4 regions of the Salinicola sp. DM10 genome follow, and region 4 is predicted to be linked to each of the others. Evidence: predicted binding sites of a transcription regulator. Region 4 holds the regulator's gene; each other region holds the start of a gene.

Region 1 (4,593 bases), on a different contig from region 4:
AGGGCAGGCTCAGAAAGCACTGGCGCAGCAGGAAGGTGGCGGTGGCCGAGGCGATCAGCGGCAGGATCATCCCGGCGTAGGTATCGATCAGCCCGAAGCGCGCCACCACGCCGTAGGTCGGCACGATGCGCACCTCCACCGGCAGCATCAGGGTGACGAAGATCAGCCAGAAGCAGAGCGTGCGGCAGGGAAAGCGGAAGAACACGATGGCGTAGGCGGCCAGCAGCGAGATCGCGATCTTGCCCAGGGCGATACCCAGCGCCATCACCAGCGAGTTGCCGAGCAGGCGCAGGGCGCTGACGCCGAGCCCGGGCATCGGCTGCGACAGTAGCTGCCAGTAGTTGGCCAGCCCCTGGTCGCCGAACCACAGCGGGGCGATGCCGTTCTGCAGGTCGGCGGCACTGTGGGTGGAGGCGGTGAGCGCCAGCCACAGCGGTAGCCCGAAGATCACCACGCCAATGATCAGCAGCAGATGGGTGAGGCCGTCGAGGCCGGGGCGACGATAGCGCATCAGTAGGCGACCTTGCGTTCGAGATAGCGGAACTGGATGAAGGTGAGCACTCCGACCAGCACCATCAGCAGCACCGACTGGGCGCTGGAACCGCCCAGATCGCGGCCCACGAAGCCATCCTCGTAGAGCTTGTAGACCAGGGTGCGGGTGGCGCCGCCGGGGCCGCCAAGGGTGGTGTTGTCGATGGTGGCGAAGGTCTCGAACAGCACGTAGACGCTGTTCATCACCAGCAGGAAGAAGGCGGTCGGCGACAGCAGCGGCAGGGTGATGCCGAAGAAGCGCCGAAACGGCCCGGCGCCGTCGATGGCGGCGGCCTCGAGCAGCGAGGCGGGGATCATCTGCAGCCCGGCAAGAAAGAACACGAAGTTGTAGCTCATCTGCTGCCAGATCGAGGCGATCACCACCAGCGCCAGCGCCTGGCCGGGGTCGAGCTGGGCATCCCAGTGCACGCCGAAGACGGCCAGGGCGTGGGTCAGCACGCCGAGCACCGGGTCGAACATGAACAGCCACAAAAGCCCTGCCACCGCCGGCGCCACCGCATAGGGCCAGGTGAGCAGCACGCGGTAGAGCTTGGCGCCGTGGAGCACGCGGTCGGCGAGGACCGCCAGCAGCAGGGCCAGGCCCATGGCGCCCGCCGCCACCAGCAGGCTGAACAGCGCGGTGACGCCGAAGGCGTGCCAGTAGCCCGGAGAGGCGAGCACATGCTGAAAGTTGGCGAGCCCGACGAAGCGCTCACCGAGGCCGAAGGCATCCTGTACGTAGAACGCCTGACGCACCGACTCGGCGGCGGGCCAGAAGAAGAAGATGGCAACCACCGCGAGCTGGGGCGCCAGCAGCAGCCAGGGAGTGACGGAGTGACGTTCGAAAGTGGTCATCTTGATCGGCACAGCGGGCGGCTTGCGCCGCCCGCTTTCAGGGACTCGACAGGAGAGAGAGGCATATCAGGCGCTTAGGGAAGCGCTGCAGAAATCGGCGAGCGAGATGAAGCGCAAGGCGCATGGAACACAGAACACGAGACATAACATGGGGTTAGGCGAGTGTTCGACCGGGCTGGCGCCCCAGTACCACGCAACGCAGCGATTCGTTGGGGACGCCGAGTCCGCGCAGACATTTATGCAGTGGTTCCCTAGTTCGAGACGCTGCGCTCGAATTGCTCGAGCTCCGCATTGCCACGCTTGGCCGCCTCGGTCAGCGCCTGGGCGGCGGGCTCGCTGCCGTTGAACGCTTTCTCCAGCTGTTCGGCGATGATGTTACGGATCTGCGGCATGTTGCCCAGACGCAGGCCGCGGCCGTTGTCATCCGGCGTGCCCCGGGTCAGCTGGTCGATCGCCACGCTGGCGCCCGGCGTCTTGGTGTAGAAGCCCTCATCTTTCAACTGCTGATAGGCGGCAGTGGTGATCGGCACATAGCCGGTGAAGCTGGCCCAGTCGGCCTGTACCGCCGGCGAGGAGAGGAAGTTGAGGAACTCGGCCACGCCTTTGTAGACCTTGTCCGACTGGCCCTGCATGACCCACAGCGAGGCGCCGCCGATGATCGAGTTGCGGGGCTGGCTCACCGCTTCGGCGTCATAGGGCAGCGGGGCGATGCCGAAGGTGAACTTGCCCTTGGCGGCTTCCTGGATACCCGCACGCGAGGCGGAGGAGGTAGTCAGCATGGCGCAGCGGCCCGACTGGAAGCGCTTGGTGCCGTTGTCGGCACGGCCGCCATACTCGAAGGCGTGGCTCTTCTGCCACTCGGCCAGATCCTGGATATGCCCCACCGTGGCCGGCTGCTTGTCGAACACCAGGCGGGCGTCGGTGCCATTGAAACCGTTGGCCTGGGTGGCGAAGGGCACATCGTTGATCGCGCTGAAGTTCTCCAGCTGGGTCCAGCTCGGCCAGGCGGTGGTCAGGCCGCACTCGGCGGCGCCGCTCTCGACCAGCTTGTGGGCGTCCTTGCCGACCTCGGCCCAGGTCTTGGGCGGCGTCTCGATGCCGGCCTTGGCGAAGGCGTCCTTGTTGTAATAGAGCACCGGGGTGGAGGAGTTGAACGGCATCGACAGCATGTGGCCGTCGCGCGAGGTGTAGTAGCTCTTCACCGCCGGCAGGAAGGCGTCGGGATCGAACGCCGTGCCGGTGTCCTGCATCAGCTGGTAGACCGGGTAGATCGCGCCCTTGGCGTTCATCATCGTCGCCGTGCCGACCTCGAACACTTGGGTGATCGCCGGTGCCTGACCGGCGCGGAAGGCGGCGATGGTTGCGGTCAGGTTATCGCTGTAGCTGCCCTTGTAGACGGGCTTGACCACATAGTCGCTCTGGGAGGCGTTGAACTCCTCGGCGATGGCGTTGACCTTTTCGCCGAGTACGCCCTCCATGGCGTGCCACCAGGTGATGGTGGTGGCCGCCTGGGCCGAGGTGGAGAGAGAGAGCGCGGTGACAGCGACGAATGGCAGTAGAGAGGTGAGGCGCACGATGACATCTCCTGACAGGGCGTTACAGGGTGTGGTGCGTACCCTAGGACGACACGATGTCAGGAGCGTGGCATTCGGATGTCACTTGAATGACAGCGCTTTGACCAAGCGATGACGTGGCGATGACGGCAGGGCGCTGCGCACGCCCTGGCGTCATTACTTAGGTTGGGGACTCGATAGCCTCCGGCGTGCGTTCGATCACCCGCTCGAAGGTGCGCAGGCGTTTGACGATCGACAGCAGCTCGATGATGGTCGACCAGGCGTTGACCAGATACTGGAAGGAGTCGCGCACCTGGCCGAAGACGTTGAGGATCTGCTGCAGCAGGCCCAGGGTCAGCTTGCCGGCGACGATCGAGGGCGCCAGCACGATGAAGGCGAAGACCACGTCCGCCTGCAGGTAGAAGATGCGCGCGATATTGAAGTAGGCGTAGTGCCAGTAGAGCCGGAAGTAGTTGCGCCGCACCGCCTGAAAAAGCTCCGCCACCGTGGCCGGGCGGGCGCGCTCGGCGGCGTCTTCGCCGTAGACCAGCTCCTTGCGGTAGGCCGCCTCCACGCGCTGGTTGCGAAACTCCAGCCCCGGCAGCTTGACCCCTGCCAGTGCCAGGAACAGGGTGCCGAACAGCGACCAGGCGACCGCCGACCACACCAGCGCGTTGGAGACGTGCCCCACCAGCGGCAACTCGGTGATGTGCTGGGACATCGTCACCAGCAGCGGCAGGAAGGCGATCAGCGTCAGCACCGACTTGAGCAGACTCACCCCCAGCCCCTCCAGCGTGGTGGAGAAACGCATGGTGTCCTCCTGCACGCGCTGGGCGGCCCCCTCCACATGGCGCAGGCGCGGCCAGTGGTGCATGTAGTAGTCGTTCATCGCCCAGCGCCAGCGGAAGATGTAGTGGCTGACGAAGAACAGGTTGAACACCCCCACCGTGACCGCGACGAAGGCGATACCGGCGAAGGCGAGCATTTCACGGTAGAGATCCGCCGCGCTCACCGCGCCGTCACCGCCCAGCGCCCGCTGCACCATGTCCCAGAACGGCCCGTACCAGGCATTGACCGCGACGCTGGTCTGGACCGAGAAGTAGGTCAGAAAGACGATCAGCGCGCTGCCGAGAATCGACCAGCGCTGCCAGCGGTGCGGGCTTAAGCGGAACCAGGCGGCGGCGAAGAGCGCCGTGCACAGGGCGTAGTAGAGGTAGAACCAGAGAAAAGACGGCGCCCAGAAGCGCGAGACGTCGATCGGCAGCTCGGCGCCGGGGGCGAGCGGGGGCAGGCCGATGACGGCACCCCAGGCGTTGGCGGTGGTGTCCCAAAGAACCAGGCACAGCAGGGACCAGACGAGTGCGCTGAGCGAGAGCAGCGCGGGTCGAGGAAAGAAGGATCGAAACACGGTGACATCCTGAGCGGCGAAGATCGGGCCCGGGATCGCGGCCCCTTTCCATCGACCCTGCTCTACGCGTTACGTTCCCTTACACCGGTATGCTTCTGGTGCGAGGCACCGTACGAAACGTCGGCACACGGCGGTCGTTTGCGTACAGCGCCTCGGCGTTTGCGGCGACACGCGCCAGCGAAAACGCGTCTCAGGTGATGTCGACCTGGTAGCGGAAAGTCTCGGCATTGCCCAGCGTGCGGCGAA
Region 2 (4,593 bases), on a different contig from region 4:
CACCGCGTTCATGGTCGCTTCTCTGAGCGATCTTTCCGCCCGATGCCAACGCCTCGGGCTTTTTTGCGTCGGCAAAACGTTCGAATGGCCAGGCACGCGCCCGACCATCGTCGCGTGCCCCGGCGCCTCTTGCCCTCAGGTACCGGTATGCAGCGACATAGGGGCCTTGTGCGCCTCCTGCTCGCCTTCCAGACCGATCATCTCGTCGTACGGCGACTGCTGGACCAGATACAGAGGCACGCCATCGAAACCCCCGGCATGGCGCAGCCGCTTGCGCGCATCCTGCAGCGAGGCGGGCCGCAGCACCCCGCCCGATTCGTTTTGAATCACCTCGCTGCCCGCCGCAGTCACCGCTCGATAGAGGAAGAGATCGCCCTCGAGCTTTTCGACATGGAGCTCCTCGATACCGCCCTGCCGGGCAAGTGTTACCAATTCCTGAAATGTCATCGTCGCCTCCCAGGCGTTGCAGCCAGAACGCGGCCAATTCCCGCGCCGCTTAATGGCACAAGTCTTGTACAGAAATTTTATTCTGTACAGCTTAGTGCTTCTGAAGCGGCTATCGATTCGCCAGAGACGCCAGCGCCCCGACTGCGAGGCAATCGGGGCGCTGGTGGTCTAGTTCTCGCTCGTCGAGAGCTTGGTCGTCAATAACTTAGAGGGCGATCAGCGCGCGGCATGGCGCGACGTCATCGCCAGTAGCACGATGGCCAGCACACAGGCACCGATCAGCAGCGCGAAGCCGCCATCCCAGCCGTAGGCATCCACGGTGTAGCCCACCAGCGCACTGGCGGCGACCGAGCCACCCAGATAGCCGAACAGGCCGGTGAATCCCGCCGCGGTGCCGGCCGCCTTCTTGGGCACCAGCTCGAGCGCATGCAGACCGATCAACATCACCGGGCCATAGATCAGAAAGCCGATGGCGATCAGGCTGAACATGTCGAGCATGGCGTGTCCCGGCGGTGTCAGCCAGTAGAGCGCGGTGAACAGCGTCACCAGCACCATGAAGGTGATCCCGGTCGCCGCGCGGTTGCCCTTGAACAACCGATCGGAAAGCCAGCCGCACAGCAGCGTGCCGGGGATGCCCGCCCACTCGTAGAGGAAGTAGGCCCAGGAGGATTTATCGACGGTGAAGCCCTTCACCTCCTGCAGATAGGTGGGCGCCCAGTCGAGCACGCCGTAGCGCAGCAGGTAGACGAAGACGTTGGCCAGCGCGATGTACCACAGCAGCCGGTTCTTGAGCACGTGCTCGACGAATATCTCGCGGGTGGAGAACTCCTTCTCGTGGGAGTCGTCGTAGCCCTCCGGGTAGTCGTTCTTGTATGCCTCGATCGGCGGCAGCCCGCAGGTCTGGGGCGTGTCGCGCATGGTCAGGAAGGCGAACACTGCCACGCCCACCGCCACCGCGGCGGGCACGTAGAACGCCGAGTGCCAGTCGTTGTACCAGGCCATGCCCAGAATGAAGAGCGGCCCGATCAGCCCACCGCCGACGTTATGGGCGATGTTCCAGGTCGAGACGATGCGCCCGCGCTCCTTCTGCGACCACCAGTGCACCATGGTACGGCCACAGGGCGGCCAGCCCATGCCCTGCACCCAACCGTTGAGGAACAGCAGCACGAACATGATCGCCACGCTGGAAGTGGCCCAGTCGGTAAAGCCGAACAGGAACATGATCAGCGCCGAGAGCAGCAGCCCGGTCGGCAGGAAGATACGCGGGTTGGAGCGGTCGGAGACCGCGCCCATCAGAAACTTCGAGATACCGTAGGCCACCGAGACACCGGCCAGCGCCACGCCCAGATCACCACGCGAGTAGCCCTGCTCCACCAGATGCGGAATCGCCAGGGTGAAGTTCTTGCGCACCAGATAGTAGCCCGCATAGCCGAAGAAGATCCCAGCGAAGATCTGCCAGCGCAGCCGCCGATAGACCGGATCGATACGCGCCTCGGGCAGCCGCGCCGCCGCGCCACCCGCCTTGAAGATGCCTAGCATGATTACCTCGTGAACACGGAATGAGTGCCGATACCCCACCGGCCGACTCGCCGACAGGCAGGCGAGCACGATGTTCACTTTCGAAAGCGAACGGACGCGCAAACTGTCATATTTCTGTCATATAAGCTGCTAGGCTTTAGTCTAATGGCGCTCGTGACGCCAGCCGGAAAGCAGGAAAGGTCTGGCTTTCAGGGTTATGATCCGCAAGAGTGGAAGCTGCGAGGTTGGTGTCGCCGACGGGCAGGCGCGGGGCGTGGTTTGGGAACACGCTTGCGATCAATGTACAGAAATGAACATCTACCAACGGGGGAAGACGCCCAGTGTCGCCCTCACGCCAACGAGGTCAGCGATGATCAAATCAGGCGTAGGCATGCGGTTTCTAATGAGGGATTTTGAACGCGAGGGATTCCGGCTTGTTTTGGCTGGTTTCCCTCGAATTCAAGCGCTTGGCGACGCCAATGGGCCGACTACAGCTTGTTCTGAACAGTGGCGGTGGACACAATGTGGTCAACCGATTTCGAATTCTAGCCCAAGGATGGCAAAAATTGTTTGCGTTAGAAAAAACACCCACTAACTGTATTTCAAAAAGCCAGTAAGCGTCTAAATGCGTTAACACGACTGGCAAGCCAATTACACAACAAGACTCACACTATAAAAGCAACAAAGATATTCTTACCTTCAGCTTATTTAAACGCAGCCAGACAAAGAAACCGAAAGAAAAAGCCTTGCAACCAAACCCAGTCAATAGTCACACCTCAAGATTAAGAGGTTTTTCACCCCAGCCCTTAGCGCTACAAGTTTTTCCTAAGATCTTCTATAGACGTATCGAACTTGTACCACAATCCGGCTTTTATTATGCTATATGCGCATATAGCCATACCAATCACACAAACACTGTACCAGCCCGTAAAAAAAAGCGAGATAGCGATGTCCGTTTTTGATGCTTTCGCATCTACAGCTAGCGCAACCGAAAACACTAGGCCAACAAGAGCACACACTGACTCCACAAAGAACACCACCATAAGAATTATTATTTTTATCCTAGAAACAAGAACCTCTTTGCTCATAAAAAAGCCTAGGATACCCAGAACCCCTACAAGAATAGAGATATCCAGGCTTGATATTGCTGCAGGCACCTTTTTAAAGAACCAATAGCTATGCACACAATCAAGCATTGGAAGAAGAAAAAATGCAATACCAACTAAGATGGGCAAAACTGAACACACCCAAAACATACAATTTTTCAGCTTTTTCCCTTCCTCCACAATTTTTTCCGTCCTTTCTAACCTGCAATTTATACACAGACGTTCACTCACTTCACTTTCTTTACTTTTCATTAACTCTCTCCACCAATTTCCTATCATAATTAAGCATCATTCTTTCCAATCTCACTCCGGCCGCCTCACAGGCTTGGTTCAGTATCCTATCCCGCTTCTGCCTTGCTTTCTGCTGGTGACTCGGGTCATCTAACTCGATAGCGCAACATACCCGGAAATCTTCCCGATAGCACAGCACAAAGTCGAAGTGCCATTGAGAGAGTTGTCTAAACAAAGCGTTATATTCTTTGGAGTTCTTCGGATGCAATGCCGTATTAGGTTGTATCACATCCACAACGCGCATCTGCGCGAACACAAAAAACCGATCTCGATATTTCTCTTCTATGACTCGGTAGGCAAGCTGCTCCGATGGCGTCATCACCTGCGCTTTTGAGACATAGGCATCGCCTCGCTCCATCAACTCTTCAGATAAATTCCGATCCCCTACCCTGGGCTCTTTTCGCTTTTTGTTCTGTCGACTTCCCCATTCATCAAAATATCTATCAAGAGTATCCCTCTCTTTCTTTTTCTCGTATTTATCGACTTCTTCCGCAACCGTCTTCATTGTCTCTTCGACATCATGCCACGATGATCGAAGCCTTCTGTTTATACCAATCCAAATGGGCTCAATTGCAGCAAAAAAAACACTATATGCCACAATTGATACAACAATAAAGCCCAATATTGGCCATTCCGACACCAAAATTAGCGCCTTAAATGATCCGATATAAACCCAGCAAATAAAAGCGACTACGGATATTGCACCACATATGCCTATCCATATCATACTTGTGATGTGCTTTGAGGGAGTCAGCCATAGCGCTAACCAGCTACCGACTGCTGTGCCGCCCCCCGTCAGCATAAGACCTTCTGAGATGTTCCCCAACATGCGCAATTCCCCCGACGGACCCCTTTCTATTTTTCATCGGTAGATCCTTGGCCATTTTGAGCGTCTACGCGCTCTCTCCTTCCGCCCGCCCATCACTGATTCCCTGTTCCCCGGTACCAGCGCGCAATTACCCGTCTCGCGAGTCGGTATCCGTGCCCTTCTGCTCGCACATCAAGCGAAACGAGGCCCTGCCGCTTGTGGCTAATCGGCAACATACCACAGCGACTGCTCTCATCAATCGCTACATTAGGCGGTCTGGACGGTGTGACTTGAGAAGATAGATAGAGGAAATGAAGACAAGCCAGAGCGGCCGGTGTCGAAGAGAAGGCAGGTAGATACAGAAGAAACAGGCGCTATTGGCTGCCACAGGCAGCGTATACCCAAAGGCTCGGGCGAGATGAT
Region 3 (4,593 bases), on a different contig from region 4:
TAGCGCTCCAGGCGCTGCCACAGCGGTTCGCCGCCGGCCTGGGGGCGGGCGCTGAAGCTGCGCCAGGTGAGCCCCGCTGGCAGCGCGTCGAGATGCGCACGTTCTCCCGCGGCGGCGCCGTAGTCGAGACCCCAACGGGTCGCCGAGAGGCGTGGCAGGTCGCGGCTGTCATTGAGAATCAGCGGCAGGCCCAGACTGCTGTCCAGCGCGCGTTCGAGCAGGCGCTTCAGCGCGCCGGGGTCCGGCGTGAGATCGACGACCCGCGCCGGATGGCCGCCGCTCAGGCGCCACAGATGATCGCGGGTGATCGTTTCGTCGGGGGCCAGCAGGGTATCGTGGCGCAGCCCCGGGAGCAGCGCGCGGGTGGCGTCGCTATCCGCGCTGAGGGCGGCGGCGATCAGGCCGTCCCAGCTGCCACCGACGCTGTCGCGGCGCCACAGCCAGCCGGGGGCACTGCCCAGCGGGCGGTCGAGCCAGCCGGCGTAGGGCGCGCGCAGGGCGTCGAAGCGCGCCTGCAGCTCGCCAGCCGCGGCGTCCGGGGTGACGTCGTTGCGCTGGAACTCGGCGTCGATCTGCCAGCCGCTCCGGGTGCTGCGGCAACTGAGATGGAAGAAGCCGCTGGCGTGGCTGCCGGGCAGACACAGCGGCACCGGGGCGCCGTGGGGGTTGTCCACCGCGATCAGCGCGGGCCAGAAATCCTGACCGCGGGCGGCCAGCACCAGATCGACCCGCGGCAGGCGTCCGGCCAGCCAGCGTGCGGTGGCGCTGCCGGTATCGGCCAATAGCACCACCAGATCGGCGCCTTCGGCGGCCTTGGCCACGCTCTCGGCCAGAGCCTGGTACCACCGATCGAGCGGGCGGGTTTCATCCAGGGCGTTGGGGTCGCTGGCGCCGACCACCGCCACCCGTACGCCGTCGCGCTCGAAGCGGGTCGCCGCGCTGACGCCGGCGGGCGGCGCGGCCAGATTGCCCAGCACCGGGCGCGCGTAGTCGCGGTAGAGCGCCGGGGCACGCTGCGGCCAGAGCACGCGCTCGTCGCTGCTGACCCGGGCATCGCTGGCGAGCAGACGGCTGGCGGCGACGCCGGCGCTGCCGTTGGCGAGATGCCCCAGGCCGCTGCCGCTCCAGCACTGGCCGTTCTCCAGCGTCAGGGTGCGCTCGGCGCCGAGTTCACGCCGCAGCCGCGCGAGCTGGGCGGCCAGGCCGCCATAGCCGGCGGTATGGCGCCGCGCGGCGCGGTGTGGGGTATAGAGGTCGGCCCATGCGGCGCCAGCGCTGCCGGCCAGCGTGGTCACGCCGTCCGCGGTGGCCCAGGGGGCGGCCCCGAGCAGCTCCGCCGGGCCGAGATAGGTGGCGGGGGCGACGATGCGCGTGGGTCCGAGACACTCCAGGGTATCGGCGAGATAGAGCAGCTCGACCTGGCGTCCGGGTGTCGAGGCGCGCGCGGCGCCTGTCAGCGGCGTGGCGCAGCCGCTCAGCACGCCACCCACACCGGCACCGAGCCCCGCGCCCAGTAGGGCGCCGATCAAGCGGCGGCGGGCCGGGTCGGGTCGCCGGCCACCGGTGGCCTGAGCTTCAATGGCTGGGGCATTGATGGCCGGGGCGTCGATGGCCGGAGCATTGATAGAGAGGGGATCGGTCATGGGGCTCCCGCGAATGATCCAACGCGGCGCACGGTCTTCGCCGCCGCCGGACTCGGCATCCTAATGACTGGGAGATGACGGTTTCGTGACCGTGGAGCGGGCGCGGCGCTGCCGCCAAGTCGTCATGGGGTTGTCACGTTGCTGCTCTAAGTTGCCTCCGGGTAACGCAGCCCGGTGACCGCATTCACCGGGACGCCAAGTGGCCGGCGGCGCGCATCGCCGGCTCGGGCGCCATGGCATCAGTCGACCGTCATTAGTGGATCACTCACAGAGAGGGGACACCCCATGAGCAAGGAAATCGAGGATCATCGCGTTCTCAACCAGAGCACCAACGAGCCGTTCTCGTCGGTACTCTCCCGCCGTGTCTCGCGTCGCGGCATCATGCAGGGGGGCGCCGGGCTGGCCGCCATGGGCCTGCTCGGGGGCTTCGGTCTGGCCGGTTGCAGCAGCGACGATAGCAACGACAACGGCAGCGCCGGCGGCGGCTCTTCAGAAGCCACGCCGCTGGCGCTGGCGTTCGCCTCGATTCGCGGTTCGCGCACCAATGGGGTGGTGGTGCCCGAAGGCTATGTCGCCCAGGTGGTGATCCCCTGGGGGACGCCGCTCGACAACAGCGTCGGCGCCTGGTCGGCCGATCTGCGCGTGACGCCCGACTACCAGGCGGCCAGCGTGGGCATGAACCACGACGGCATGCACAACTTCGCGCTGAGCGAAGAGAGCGCCTCGCGCGAATTCATCATGGCGCTCAACAACGAATACATCGACCAGGGTGCGCTGTGGGCGCCTCAGGGTGGCCCGACCAATGCCGATAAAGGCGCGCGCCCGGCCGACGAGGTGCGCACCGAGATCAACGCCCACGGCGTGACCCTGGTCAAGCTGATGCTCGATGCCAACGGCCAGTGGCGTGAAGAGCGCGGCTCGCGCTACAACCGTCGTATCACCTCGGCCACGCCGATCGAACTCGCCGGCCCGGTGCGCGGCAGCGACTACGTGGTCACCGCCTACTCCACCAACGGCACCCGCACCCGCGGCACCAACAACAACTGCGCCAACGGCTACACCCCCTGGGGCACCTACCTCACCTGTGAGGAGAACTGGCCCGAGGTCTTCACCAAGTCGAGCGACCGTTATCCTGACGACGAGCGCCTGGGCCTGCCCGAGGGCCGCGGGCGCTACGGCTGGGAGACCGCCCAGGGCGGCACCAACGGTGAATTCGCACGCTTCAATGCCACGCCGAGCGCGGCTTCCGCCGCCGGCGACTACCGCAACGAGCCGCGCACCTTCGGCTACGTGGTGGAGATCGACCCCTACGGCAACACCGCCAGCGTGGGCACCGAGGCTGCCGCGCTCAAGCGCACCCATATCGGCCGCTTCCGCCACGAGGGCTGCTGGCCGGGCAAGGTGATCGAGGGCGAGCCGGTGGTGTTCTACTCCGGCCACGATTCGCGCAACGAGTACATCTACAAGTTCGTCTCCAAGGCCAAGTGGGACCCCCAGGACGCCAATCGCCCGGGCCAGGACTACGACCGCCTGGCGATCGGCTCCAAGTACCTCGATGAGGGCACTCTCTACGTGGCGCGCTTCAACGCCGATGGCAGCGGCGACTGGCTGCCGCTGACCCCGGACGCCACCACCCAGAACGGGCGGCCGCTGTGGCAGGCGCTCAATCTGGCCAACGAGCGCGATCTCGCCGGGGTCATCATCAACACCTGTGACGCCGCCGACTTCATGGGCGCGACGCCGATGGACCGCCCCGAGTGGGGCACCGTCGACCCCTCCTCGGGCGAGGTCTACATGACTCTCACCAACAACTCCAAGCGCACCGCCGAGGGCACCGCCGCCACCTACACCAACGGGGGCAGCGACATCGAGGCGCTCGGCGTGGGCTACGCCACGGCCCCGGTCAACGCCGCCAACCCGCGGCCCGACAACGAGGGCGGCCAGGTCATTCGCTGGCGCGAGCCGTCGCCGGCTGGCACCAACTTCGAGTGGGAAGTGTTCGTGTTCGGCGCCGCCGAGAATGATCCCGACAACTTCTCGGGGCTCACCGAGCTCAACCAGTTCGCCAGCCCCGATGGCCTGTGGTACGACGATCGCGGCGATGGCCGCGGCATTCTGTGGATCGAGACCGACAACGGCTACGAGGGTGTCACCGACTACACCAACGACCAGGTGCTGGCGGTGGTGCCGGGCAACGTCAGCCGCGGCCCGGGGGACAAGGCGGTGATCGATGCCGCCGACCAGGCCCAGCTCAAGCGCTTCGCCGTCGGTCCCAACGGCTGCGAAGTGACCGGTATCTTCGCCACGCCGGACAAGACCTCGCTGTTCATCAACATCCAGCACCCGGGCAACTGGCCGGCCGATCCTGACGCCAACGTGCAGGATGCCACGGTCGCCATTCCGGAGTCGGGCAGCGTGCGCGCGCGTGCCGCCACCGTGGTGATCCGCAAGCGTGATGGCGGCGAGATCGCGGTCTGATCTGCGGAGATACCGTCACGCAACTCGCTCGTCGTTCGAGCCCAGGGCCGCGCACTGCGCGGCCCTTTTTCGTTCAGGGCGCGCATTCAGCGTGACCCGATGGTCCGGGGAGGCGGGATCTGAGTGCTCGCGACGCGAGCAGCAGCGGAGAGGAACGGCGGCGCCAGAACACACACCTGATGACACAGACGTGGCGACACCGACGTGAGAACACAGGCGGATCGATCTGACGAGCGGTAGAGATGATCGATGGTGCTGGATCGGGCGAGGGCTGAGCGCCCATTGCCAACCCCGCCCCCTGGCGCCGGATAAGCCGACTTCGGCTATCGGCTGTGACAGGCTTGCCGAGTGGCTGGCTGGCGGACGCGTTGTGGCAGGCCGGTCGCCGCGCCGGCGGGCGCGGCGACTGTCGTCTCAGGCCTGGCTGGCGTAAGCGTAGAGCAGGGTTTCCTGGGCGCTGATCGGCTCGGCG
Region 4 (4,593 bases):
CAGGGGACAGCTAGCGTAGGGCAGCCGTGCGTGAGAAGGCGGAAAGAGCCGGGCGGCGCGGTGCCGCCCGCGGCGTTCATGGCTGCGCCGAGATCGCCGGCGTGTCGTCTTCGTCGTTTGTGATCAGACGCGTGGCGGGGAAGACACAGCGGAAGCGGGCGCCCATGCCGGGTCGGCTGACGATCTCCAACTGAGCATCGTGGCGCAGCAGCACGTGCTTGACGATGGCCAGCCCCAGGCCGGTACCGCCGGTGGCGGCGCTGCGCCCCTTGTCGACGCGGTAGAAGCGCTCGGTCAGGCGCGGGATGTGCACAGGGTCGAAGCCCTCGCCGTCGTCCTCCACCTCGATCGCGGCGCCATCGTGCCAGGGCTTCCAGCGCAGCGTGATACGGCTGCCTTCGGGGGTGTAGCGCACGGCGTTGAAGACCAGGTTGGAGACCGCGCTGCGAATCTCCTTGGTGTTGCCGAGCAGGCGATGAGGCTCGTCGACCTGCAGCGCGATCTGCTGGTGCCCCGCGCTCAGCCCGCGGGCGTCGTCGACGATGCTCTCGAGCAGGGCGCGCACATCGATGGCGTCGCGGTCGTCATTGGGGCTGTCGATCTCCAGGCGTGACAGCAGCAGCAGATCCTCGACCAGGTTCTGCATCCGCATGGTCTGCGCCTGCATCTGCGAGAAACCGCGCTGCCAGCGGGTCGGCAGCTGATCGGCGTGGTCGGCGTAGGTCTCCAGATAGCCCGCCAGCACGGTCAGCGGGGTGCGCAGCTCGTGGGAGACATTGGCGACGAAGTCGCGGCGCATCATCTCCAACTGGTGCAGCCGGGTCACGTCGCGCACCATCAGCAGGCGCTCGTCGTCGCCGAACAGGGTGATATGGAACTGCAGGGTGTGCGCGGCGTCGATCGGCGAGGGTATCAGTAGCGGCTCGCGGTAGTCGCGGGCCTCGAAGTAGTCGATGAAGCGCGGATCGCGCAGCAGGTTGGTGATCGGCTGGCCGCGGTCGTGGTCGGGCTGCAGGCCGAGCATGTCGGAGGCGGCGCTGTTCCACCACTCCAGGTCGCCGCGCGGATCGAGCATCACCACGCTGTCGCGCATCGCCTCGCAGGAGTCCTGGATGCGCCGCAGGATATCGCGCAGCCGTTGCTGCATCTGGCTCTGCGCTTTCTGGTAGGTGTAGAGGCGGTCGAACAGATCGCCCCAGACGCCGGTACCGGGCGGCGGCGCCTCGCGCGGATGGCGCAGCAGCCACACATAGAGCAGGCGCACATGGCGTAGATGCAGGAAGACATAGAGCCCGAGGCCCGCGGCCAGCCCCCAGCCGAGGCCGGCAAACAGCGCGCCGAACAGCTCGCCCAGCAGCGTACCCATCGCGCCGAGCCCGAACAGCATGTAGCCAAGGCGCCACAGTTCGTTGATCCAGTAGCGCACGCTGCGACTTACTCCCTGATCGAAAAGCGGTAACCGGTGCCGCGCACCGTCTGGATCAGATGCTGGTGCTTCTCGCCCAGCGACTTGCGTAGCCGGCGGATATGCACGTCGACGGTGCGTTCCTCGACGTAGACGTTGCCACCCCAGACCTGATCGAGCAACTGGCTACGCGTGTAGGCGCGCTCCTGATGGGTCATGAAGAACTGCAGCAGGCGGTACTCGGTGGGGCCGATCTCCAGCGCGCTGCCGTGGGAGGTGACGCGATGGCTGGCGGGGTCGAGCTTGAGCCCCTCGACCTCGACCGCCTCCTCGATGCCCGGTGGCGTGGCCCGGCGCAGCACGGCCTTGAGCCGGGCCACCAGCTCGCGCGGCGAGAACGGCTTGGTGATGTAGTCGTCGGCGCCTGCTTCGAGCCCCTGGACCTTGTTGTCCTCCTCGCCCTTGGCGGTGAGCAGGATGATCGGCATCTCGGCGGTGGCCTCCTCGCGCTTGAGGCGGCGCGCCAGCTCGATCCCGCTGGTGCCCGGCATCATCCAGTCGAGCAGCATCAGGTCCGGCTTGTGGTCCAGCGCCATGGCGTGGGCGCTCTGGGCGTTGTCCGCCTCCAGCACGCGGTAGTCGGCCATCTCCAGCGCCACCGCGATCATTTCGCGGATGGAGGGCTCGTCGTCAACGATGAGTACGGTCTTGGAGCTCATGACAGGCCTCGAGTGAGCCGCCGGAGGAGGCGCGCGTGCAGCGAACAACCTTCCGGCCGTGACAGAACGGTGACGATTACAGCGTGAAAATATGACAAATACGTGACATCGATGTCATCCCTCACATCTCGCATCGAGACCATCGACCCTGGCGGCGACCGCTGGGGGCGCGAAGAGGCGATCGATGAGGGCAGCGGCTCATATCACCGGCCACAGGCTCAGCACCACCCCGGCGAACAGTAAAAGCCCCGACCAGAAGTTGTTGAGAAAGGCCTGGAAGCAGGGGCCGCGCTCGCGCCCACGGATCAGCCACTGCTGATAGACGAAGGTCGCCGCCATCGCCGCCAGCCCCAGCCAGAAGAACCCGCCCAGCGCCAGGCGTGCCCCGATCCCGGCCAGCAGGCCCAGCGTGGCCAGCTGCAGCAGACCGATGATCAGCTTGTCGGCGCGGCCGAACAGGCGCGCGGTGGATTTGACCCCGATCTTGATGTCGTCGTCGCGATCGACCATGGCGTACTGGGTGTCGTAGGCCACGGTCCAGGCCAGGTTGGCCAGCAGCAGCAGCCAAGCCTCCAGCGGCACGCTGCGACTCACCGCCATGAACGCCATCGGGATGCTCCACGAGAACGCCAGCCCCAGCACTACCTGGGGCAGGTGGGTGTAGCGCTTCATGAACGGATAGAGCGCGGCCAGCGCCACGCCGACGAAGGAGAGCAGCACCGTGGGCAGATTGGTGAAGCAGACCAGCACGAAGGCCGCCGCGACCAGCACCGCGAACAGGGTCTTGGCCTCGCGCTCGCGGATACGCCCGGTGGCCAGCGGGCGCTCCTTGGTGCGCTTGACGTGGCCGTCGATCTTGCGGTCGGCGTAGTCGTTGACCACGCAGCCGGCGGCGCGCATCAGATAGACGCCGAGCACGAAGATGATCAGGTTGGCGCGGTCCGGCAGGCCGTCGGCGGCGAGCCACAGCGCCCATAGCGTGGGCCACATCAGCAGCCAGGTGCCGATCGGCTTGTCGAGCCGGGTCAGGCGCAGGAAGTCGGGGATTCGCGCCAGGCCGCGGGGGCGTGGCGTGGGGTCGGCGGCGGACATCGAATTCTCCAGAACGGCGAGCGGGACGCGACTGGCTGGACCTTACACCACAACCCCGCCGGCAGCGAGGCATGGCAATGGGCGCAGCGATAGGCGCGGCGATAGCTACGGGGCGTAGCGATAGATATTGCTTTTGTCACGCTGACGCGCTCAGACTCGAGGTGGGCGCGGTCAGCGGATGTCGGCGTCGCTCCTGGGTGTCGATAGACGCTGGCAGCACGGGGATCGCGGAACAGGGTGGCTCGATCCTTGGGAGTAGAACAATGACAAACCACGGTAAACCCGCCGCCGGCATCCACTACCAGCAGCAGGATGCCAGCTATTTCGACAAACGCGGCCTGCGCCGCCACGCCGGGCCCTGGTCGCTCTGGGCACTGGGCGTGGGGGCGGTGATCTCGGGCCACTACTCGGGCTGGAACCTGGGGCTCGCCTCGGGCGGCTGGGGCGGCATGGCGATCGCCACCGCGATCATCGCGGTGATGTACCTGGGCCTGACCTTCTGTATCGCCGAGATGTCGCCGGCCCTGCCGCACACCGGCGCCGCCTACTCCTTCGCGCGCTCCTCCATGGGGCCCTGGGGCGGCTTCGTCACCGGCCTGTGCGAGAACGTCGAGTACGTGCTCACGCCGGCGGTGATCGTGTTCTTCATCGGCTCTTATCTGGGCAGCATCTTCGAGACGCCGGCGGCGTTCCAGCCGCTGTGGTGGCTGCTGGGCTATCTGCTGTTCGTCGGCCTCAACATCGTCGGGGTCGAGCTGTCGTTCAGGGTGACGCTGGCGGTGACCCTGCTGGCGCTGGCGGTGCTGGTGGTGTTCTGGTTCAGCGCCGTCACCCATCTCGACTTCTCGACCTGGGCGCTGAACATCGCCCCCGGCGGCGGTGAGCTCGAAGGCGGCCACGGACCGCTGCTGCCGATGGGTATCGGTGGGGCGCTAGCGGCGATGCCGTTCGCGGTGTGGCTGTTCCTGGCCATCGAGCAGTTGCCGCTGGCCGCCGAGGAGTCGGTCGACCCGCGGCGTGACATGCCGCGCGGCATCCTGCTCGGCATCACCACCCTGATCGTCTCCGCGACCCTGATCCTGGTGCTCAACCCCGCGGTGGTAGGCGTTGGTAGCTACGCCCTGAGCCAGTCCGGTGAGCCGTTGCTGGATGGTTTCCAGGCGATCTTCGGCGCCGGCACCGCCAAATTTCTCGCGCTGCTGGCGCTGATCGGGCTGATCGCCAGTTTCCATACCATCATTTTTGCCCAGGGTCGCCAGATCTACTCGCTCTCCCGCGCCGGCTACTTTCCCACCTTCCTCTCGGTGACCCACGGTACGCGCAAGACACCGTACGTGGCGATGATTGGCGGCGCGCTGGTGGGCATGACCATCATGC

What was found. The regulator PhoB, encoded in region 4, activates phosphate uptake and scavenging genes when phosphate is short. The targets are predictions, from matches to a motif close to TGTCATANNNNTGTCANA.
Region 1: ugpB (sn-glycerol-3-phosphate ABC transporter substrate-binding protein UgpB) is a predicted target of PhoB. The motif match lies at 3,038-3,055, and genes of this name have one in related genera.
Region 2: glpT (glycerol-3-phosphate transporter) is a predicted target of PhoB. The motif match lies at 2,091-2,108, and genes of this name have one in related genera.
Region 3: J0A90_RS07265 (PhoX family phosphatase) is a predicted target of PhoB. The motif match lies at 1,764-1,781, and genes of this name have one in related genera.

What each region holds. Positions count from the first base shown of each region.
Region 1 covers NZ_JAFLEN020000006.1:47,889-52,481, forward strand. Annotated here, with positions in the region: gene ugpE (sn-glycerol-3-phosphate ABC transporter permease UgpE) at 1-511, opposite strand, end outside; gene ugpA (sn-glycerol-3-phosphate ABC transporter permease UgpA) at 511-1,386, opposite strand; gene ugpB (sn-glycerol-3-phosphate ABC transporter substrate-binding protein UgpB) at 1,638-2,960, opposite strand; gene sbmA (peptide antibiotic transporter SbmA) at 3,121-4,347, opposite strand; gene J0A90_RS16800 (GntR family transcriptional regulator) at 4,538-4,593, opposite strand, start outside.
Region 2 covers NZ_JAFLEN020000001.1:1,172,247-1,176,839, forward strand. Annotated here, with positions in the region: gene J0A90_RS05175 (DUF6482 family protein) at 136-447, opposite strand; gene glpT (glycerol-3-phosphate transporter) at 664-1,986, opposite strand; gene J0A90_RS05185 (hypothetical protein) at 2,778-3,323, opposite strand; gene J0A90_RS05190 (DUF2726 domain-containing protein) at 3,313-4,191, opposite strand.
Region 3 covers NZ_JAFLEN020000001.1:1,636,805-1,641,397, reverse strand. Annotated here, with positions in the region: gene J0A90_RS07270 (hypothetical protein) at 1-1,643, opposite strand, end outside; gene J0A90_RS07265 (PhoX family phosphatase) at 1,929-4,121, shown strand; gene ppk1 (polyphosphate kinase 1) at 4,536-4,593, opposite strand, start outside.
Region 4 covers NZ_JAFLEN020000003.1:424,089-428,681, forward strand. Annotated here, with positions in the region: gene phoR (phosphate regulon sensor histidine kinase PhoR) at 77-1,426, opposite strand; gene phoB (phosphate regulon transcriptional regulator PhoB) at 1,435-2,124, opposite strand; gene ubiA (4-hydroxybenzoate octaprenyltransferase) at 2,323-3,216, opposite strand; gene J0A90_RS13505 (amino acid permease) at 3,480-4,593, shown strand, end outside.